2 linked regions of the Rhizobium rhizoryzae genome follow. Each later gene encodes a partner of the first gene's protein in a complex. Links are inferred from orthologs where the notes say so. Each region holds a gene or a part of one and is shown in the gene's direction. Other genes may lie near its edges.

The links.
Region 2: the proteins of tig (region 1) and rpsG are in contact, whole or in part, in a crystal structure (PDB 3GTY), measured with the Thermotoga maritima proteins. The link is inferred for Rhizobium rhizoryzae from one-to-one orthologs. Residues at the interface, in WP_004081061.1 of Thermotoga maritima: Glu122, Val124, Val129, Leu130, Tyr133, Glu188, Gly259, Ile262, Tyr263, Glu266, Ser270, Glu273, Gln274, Glu277, Arg308, Gln311, Ile312, Ser315, Tyr316, Glu325, Arg329, Arg336, Leu363, Phe366, Trp367, Arg373, Leu377, Arg381, Leu384, Glu387; in WP_004081843.1 of Thermotoga maritima: Lys34, Lys52, Lys55, Glu59, Arg62, Gln63, Glu66, Asn67, Lys69, Val71, Arg95, Ala109, Lys110, Lys111, Gly112, Arg113, Pro114, Glu117, Glu121, Ile124, Ala125, Tyr127, Asn128, Asn129, Thr130, Gly131, Lys135, Asp139, Arg142, Met143.

The regions. Positions count from the first base shown.
Region 1 is NZ_CP049250.1:2,312,446-2,315,585, forward strand. What follows is about bases 149-2,968. They hold tig (trigger factor), read left to right. Parts: upstream 149-720; coding sequence 721-2,217; downstream 2,218-2,968. Other genes in these bases: G6N80_RS17025 (CrpP-related protein), read right to left, coding at 2,540-2,791. Also shown: G6N80_RS17030 (DUF6894 family protein), read left to right, coding at 3,086-3,140. UniProt on the Bacillus subtilis protein: Involved in protein export. Acts as a chaperone by maintaining the newly synthesized protein in an open conformation. Functions as a peptidyl-prolyl cis-trans isomerase.
Region 2 is NZ_CP049250.1:2,875,297-2,878,362, reverse strand. The notes cover bases 174-2,919. They hold rpsG (30S ribosomal protein S7), read left to right. Parts: upstream 174-1,184; coding sequence 1,185-1,655; downstream 1,656-2,919. Other genes in these bases: fusA (elongation factor G), read left to right, coding at 1,689-2,919; rpsL (30S ribosomal protein S12), read left to right, coding at 741-1,112; G6N80_RS19790 (hypothetical protein), read right to left, coding at 174-262. Outside these bases: more of G6N80_RS19790, read right to left, coding at 1-173; more of fusA, read left to right, coding at 2,920-3,066.

The DNA.
Region 1 (3,140 bases):
AATTTGTTAGGATTTATGGCGAAAAGGTGGGCAAATTGCCTGAGCGGGTGCAGTTTGGATGCTCTGAAACGCATAACGCCCGCCGGGGGAGGAGGACCGGCGGGCGTCATTGGGGTTGGCCGGCGAATGGGAGGAGGAGGTCGCCAGGCCATTTCGACGATCGCATGGGAGGAGGAGAAGCGATCAGTCGAAGCACTTGGGCTCAAGGCCCGTTGTTGAACAATCTTATACGCGGAGGCTGATGGATTGTGCAGTGCGATATGCGTATAGAAGGCATGCCTCAGATGCATGGCAGAGTGAATTCCCGGGAATGCGGGCTTCCTGATACTCGAGGAGATGGAAACCGTCGAAATCTGGGGGTTTGGCGCGATCACCACGATCTCTGTCATTTTTCCTTTGCGTGGCAGAAAAACGGTTGTTATAGAGACGCGCGCTCCGGAAGGCCTCTGCGAGGATTTTCGACGCGGTTTTGGGGCGCGGGTATGGTGAAATTGGTAGACACGCCAGATTTAGGTTCTGGTGCCGCAAGGCGTGGGAGTTCAAGTCTCTCTACCCGCACCAAAAAGATCGCGCAGTCTGTCGCCGGAAGCTCGTTGGCTTGCCGGCGCATGAGACCCCAGCGCAACGAGATTGCATAAAAGCCACGACCGGCGAGACCGGCGTCGTGCTCATGAAACCACGGCAGTGTGAGCACCGCCGCATGAATATGAAGGTATGACAATGCAGGTTATCGAAACGCTCGCTGAAGGGCTGAAGCGCGAAATCAAGGTCGTGATCCCGGCCAAGGACATGGAACAGCAGATGAACGAGCGCCTGGCTGATGCCAAGGACAAGGTTCGTATCAACGGCTTCCGTCCGGGCAAGGTGCCGGTTGCTCACCTGAAGAAGATGTACGGCAAGTCGATCATGGCCGAGCTGGTCAACGAGATCGTTCGCGACCGTCCCAGCGCGATTCTTTCTGAGCGCGGCGAAAAGTCTGCGACCCAGCCAAGCATCAAGATGACTGAGGACGAGGCAGAAGCCGAGAAGATCCTCTCCGCTCAGGCCGACCTGGAATTCACGCTTTCCTACGAAGTCATTCCGCCGATCGAACTTCAGCCGACCAAGGGTATCAAGGTCACGCGCGAAGTGGTCGAAGTTTCGGAAGACGAAGTCAACGAACAGATCGAGAAGATTGCCGAAAGCGCTCGCTCCTTTGAAAAGAAGGACGGTGCTGCTGAGAACGGCGATCGCGTAACCATGAACTACCTCGGCAAGGTCGACGGCGTCGCATTCGACGGTGGCGCTGCCGAAGATGCCGATCTGGTTCTCGGTTCCAACCGGTTCATCCCGGGCTTCGAAGACCAGCTCGTAGGCGTCAAGGCCGGCGATGAAAAGACAATTTCGGTTACCTTCCCGTCGGAATACCCGGCTGCCAACCTTGCTGGCAAGGAAGCAACCTTCGACATCACCGTGAAGGAAGTTGCTGCTCCGTCCGCCATCGAACTTAACGATGAACTGGCTTCCAAGCTGGGTGTCGAATCCCTCGAAAAGCTCAAGGAAATCGTTCGGGGCCAGATCGAAGGCCAGTACGGCAACGTAACGCGCCAGAAGGTCAAGCGTCAGATCCTCGACCAGCTGGACGAGCAGTACAAGTTCGAAACACCTGCTTCGCTGGTTGATGCCGAGTTCGAAAACATCTGGCGTCAGATCAACACCGATCTGGCTCAGTCGGGCAAGACCTTCGCCGACGAAGACACGACGGAAGAGGAAGCTCGTGAAGAATATCGCAAGCTTGCCGAGCGCCGCGTCCGTCTGGGTCTGGTTCTCTCCGAACTGGGCGAAAAGGCTGGCGTTGAAGTGACCGAAGAGGAAATGCAGCGCGCGCTTTACGCACAGCTTCAGCAGTTCCCTGGCCAGCAGCGCGAAATCCTCGATTACTTCCGCAACACGCCGGGTGCAGCTGCTTCGCTCCGCGCTCCGATCTTCGAAGAAAAGGTGATCGACCAGCTCTTGAGCGAGATCGACGTAACGGACAAGACCGTTTCCAAGGAAGAGCTTCTGGCTGACGACGAAGAAGACGCTGAAGGCGCTTCCAAGGCCGACAAGAAGAAGGCTGCTCCGAAGAAGAAGGCTGCCAAGGCTGAAGCTTCTGAAGGCGCTGAGGGCGAAGAAGCTCCGGCTCCGAAGAAGAAGGCCGCGGCCAAGAAGAAGGCTGCCGAAGGCGACGCAGAGTAATCCGCGCCTCGCAGGTTTAGAATTTGAACAGTCCCCGGTGGCAACGCCGGGGATTTTTCGTTTTGGGTTCTCGCTCACGATCAATGTGGCAGTACTTGTCGCAGAAGCCTGCAGTTGGTTCTGCCAGCAACCGCGCATGCAGCCACCGGTGAGGTCAATGTCGGCACATTCGCGCCTATGCGAGCTGATCTTATTCGAATAAATTGGAAGAAAGTGCGGACCGAAGAACGGGGCTCACCAACTCATGATGAGTAGGGGGTCCGCGAGCCCCTGACCGACGTCATGTCGGCTTCGCCTTGATAGCGTCTCGGTTTGACGCTTCTCAAGTATCGATTAACTTTCCCGCAGCCAAAGCTGACTGGTTTCTTAAGGAAAGGTAAAAGCCTGTCCCAATCCGGCGCATACAGTCTTCGATCAACCAACCGAACTCCCAGGCTTCTTGAAGAAGAGTAGTCTCTTCGCCCTGTTCACCGGGATTTCGATTGGATTTGTAGGGGTTTTCTGACTGGTGAGACCCGAGGATGCGAGCCCGTGAGCCGCGTTCCTGACAGTCGAGGATTGATTCGAGATTCATTCGCGTATCCTACAGAGCGCCGAGCATCCGTATGGATGCTCACTGGCTCTCCCATTCCTTCCAGACGCCTGCTGCCCAGTCCGAGACCGAATCGGGCAGACACATCGGCGTCGCAGTGCGTGCTTCTATGGAACCTGTTAACCAATCACAAGTGTGATTTATCAAGATCAAGCTTTGTCATTCGTTAGACAAAGCCTAGACGAATCAATGAGTTCATGTTCCCGCGCCATTTGCTGAAATGCGGAACAATCGAGCGGTCTGGTGATTTGGTCTTATGGAGATAAAGGCACGAACATGACTCGATTTTGCTTCAGATTTCGCGATGAGGCGGGCCAGGAGACGGAAGACG
Region 2 (3,066 bases), 560 kb from region 1 along the record:
CCAATGCACCCTGATAGGCAGAGGCGTGTGGCTCCTCGATCGGCTCTTCGGTGATGATACCGATTTGATCGAGATCGGCCTCCATAAATCCTTCTTCGGACAGAGCGTTCAGGGCTTCCCGTACTGCCGTATCATCGTCAGGGGCTCGGAGCAGGATGTGAAGTTCGATTCCTTCACTTTCCTTGGCCTCGTATCCTTTGCCGACAATGATGAAGACCATTGGCTTATCGGAATTGTTGTCGTTATCTGGTTCCGTGATCATGTGGCAAACCTCCAGCACGGGTCAATTGAGCGAGTCGTCTTCGCATTACAGTGATGAGTGGCTGATTACCACGGCCATTCGCATGTGTATTGGTTATTCACCTTAACGAATAAATTATCGGTTCTATTCGGGGATATTGGGCGCTCCAACCCGTGAATCCAGGGGCTTCCGGGGTAAATACCGATTTCGGCCTTGACGTCTACAGGGTAAAACAGTAAACGCCCCGCATCGGAAGCGATGTGAAGCTTACCCGTTGAGGACGACTCGTTCGCAACATGGCTTCAAGCAAGGTTCCATAACGCACGTTGAAGACACGAATTTGCACGCATGACGCAGGTGATGCGTCCTCTGCCTTGGGTGGTCAATCCGGAATTTCGGGTCGGCCACGTTTTGTGCATGTGGAAATGTGCGCGGGGCCGGACACGGTGTGAGATTGGCCCGCGAGGGTCTTGAAACAATTATTGTAAGGGATGGGTATATGCCTACCGTAAACCAGCTGATCCGCAAGCCTCGCCAGGCACAGGTTAAGCGCAACAAGGTTCCTGCTCTGCAGGAAAATCCACAGAAGCGTGGCGTTTGCACTCGCGTTTATACAACGACCCCGAAGAAGCCTAACTCGGCTCTGCGTAAGGTTGCCAAGATCCGTCTGACCAATGGCTTCGAAGTCATCGGCTACATCCCGGGTGAAGGCCATAACCTCCAGGAGCACTCTGTCGTCATGATCCGTGGCGGCCGCGTAAAGGACTTGCCAGGTGTGCGTTACCACATCATCCGCGGTGTTCTCGATACGCAGGGCGTGAAGAACCGCAAGCAGCGTCGCTCCAAGTACGGCGCGAAGCGTCCTAAGTAATCAATTCAGTCAGCGGCGCCACGCGAGGTCCTCCGCGTACTAGGGCGTTCAGCCAGATAAAGAGACAGAAGTATGTCAAGACGTCATAAAGCAGAAAAGCGTGAGATCAATCCGGATCCAAAGTTCGGCGATCTGGTTGTCACGAAGTTCATGAATGCCATCATGTTGCATGGCAAGAAGTCTGTTGCCGAAACCATCGTCTACGGTGCGTTCGATGCAGTCCAGGGAAAGTCGAAGCAGGAGCCCCTGCAGGTTTTCCATCAGGCGCTGGAGAATGTTGCTCCGCACGTAGAAGTTCGTTCGCGCCGCGTTGGTGGTGCAACGTATCAGGTTCCGGTTGACGTACGTCCCGAGCGCCGTCAGGCGCTGGCAATTCGCTGGCTGATCGCTGCTGCGCGCAAGCGCAATGAAACGACCATGGTTGACCGTCTGTCGGGCGAACTGCTCGACGCAGCAAACAACCGTGGTAGCGCCGTTAAGAAGCGTGAAGACACTCACAAGATGGCCGACGCGAACCGCGCGTTCTCGCATTACCGTTGGTAATCTTCATCCGATCGAAGTTCGAAAGGCAGTCCTATGGCTCGCGAGTATAAAATCGAAGACTACCGAAATTTCGGTATTATGGCGCACATCGACGCCGGCAAGACCACGACCACCGAGCGTATCCTGTATTACACCGGTAAGTCGCACAAGATCGGCGAAGTTCACGACGGCGCCGCGACCATGGACTGGATGGAGCAGGAGCAGGAGCGTGGTATCACCATCACGTCTGCAGCGACGACCACCTTCTGGAAGGGTCGTGATGGCAAGATGCGTCGGTTCAACATCATCGACACGCCCGGACACGTTGACTTCACGATCGAAGTAGAACGTTCTCTGCGCGTTCTCGACGGTGCGATCGCTCTCCTCGATGCCAACGCTGGCGTTGAGCCGCAGACGGAAACTGTTTGGCGTCAGGCTGAAAAGTACAACGTCCCGCGGATGATCTTCTGCAACAAGATGGACAAGACCGGCGCTGACTTCTATCGCTCGGTTGAAATGATCAAGACTCGTCTTGGCGCGACGGCAGTTGTCATGCAGCTCCCGATCGGTGCTGAAACCGAGTTCAAGGGCGTTGTCGACCTGATCGAGATGAATGCTCTCGTATGGCGCGACGAATCTCTCGGCGCTCAGTGGGACGTCGTTGAGATTCCGGACGATCTGAAGGACAAGGCTGCTGAATATCGCGAAAAGCTGATCGAGACTGTTGTCGAGATCGACGAAGAAGCGATGGAAGCCTACCTGAACGGCGAGATGCCTGACAACGACAAGATCCGCGAACTCGTTCGTCGCGGTACGATCGACGTCAAGTTCCATCCAATGTTCTGCGGTACCGCGTTCAAGAACAAGGGCGTTCAGCCTCTTCTCGACGCCGTTGTCGACTACCTTCCTTCGCCGCTCGACATTCCGGCGATCAAGGGCATCGACTTCAAGACGGAAGCTGAAATCGAGCGTCATGCAGATGACTCCGAGCCGCTTTCTATGCTTGCGTTCAAGATCATGAACGACCCCTTCGTCGGTTCGCTGACGTTTGCTCGTATTTACTCCGGCAAGCTCGAAAAGGGTTCGTCGGTTATCAACACGGTCAAGGACAAGCGTGAGCGTGTCGGTCGTATGCTCCAGATGCATTCGAACAGCCGCGAAGACATCGAAGAAGCCTTCGCGGGCGACATCGTTGCGCTTGCTGGTCTGAAGGAAACCACAACGGGTGATACGCTTTGCGATCCGTTGAAGCCGGTTATCCTTGAGCGCATGGAATTCCCCGAGCCGGTCATCCAGATCGCGATCGAGCCGAAGTCCAAGGGCGACCAGGAAAAGATGGGCCTGGCCCTGAACCGTCTGGCAGCAGAAGATCCGTCCTTCCGCGTCAAGACAGACCAGGAATCCGGTCAGACCATCATTGCAGGCATGGGCG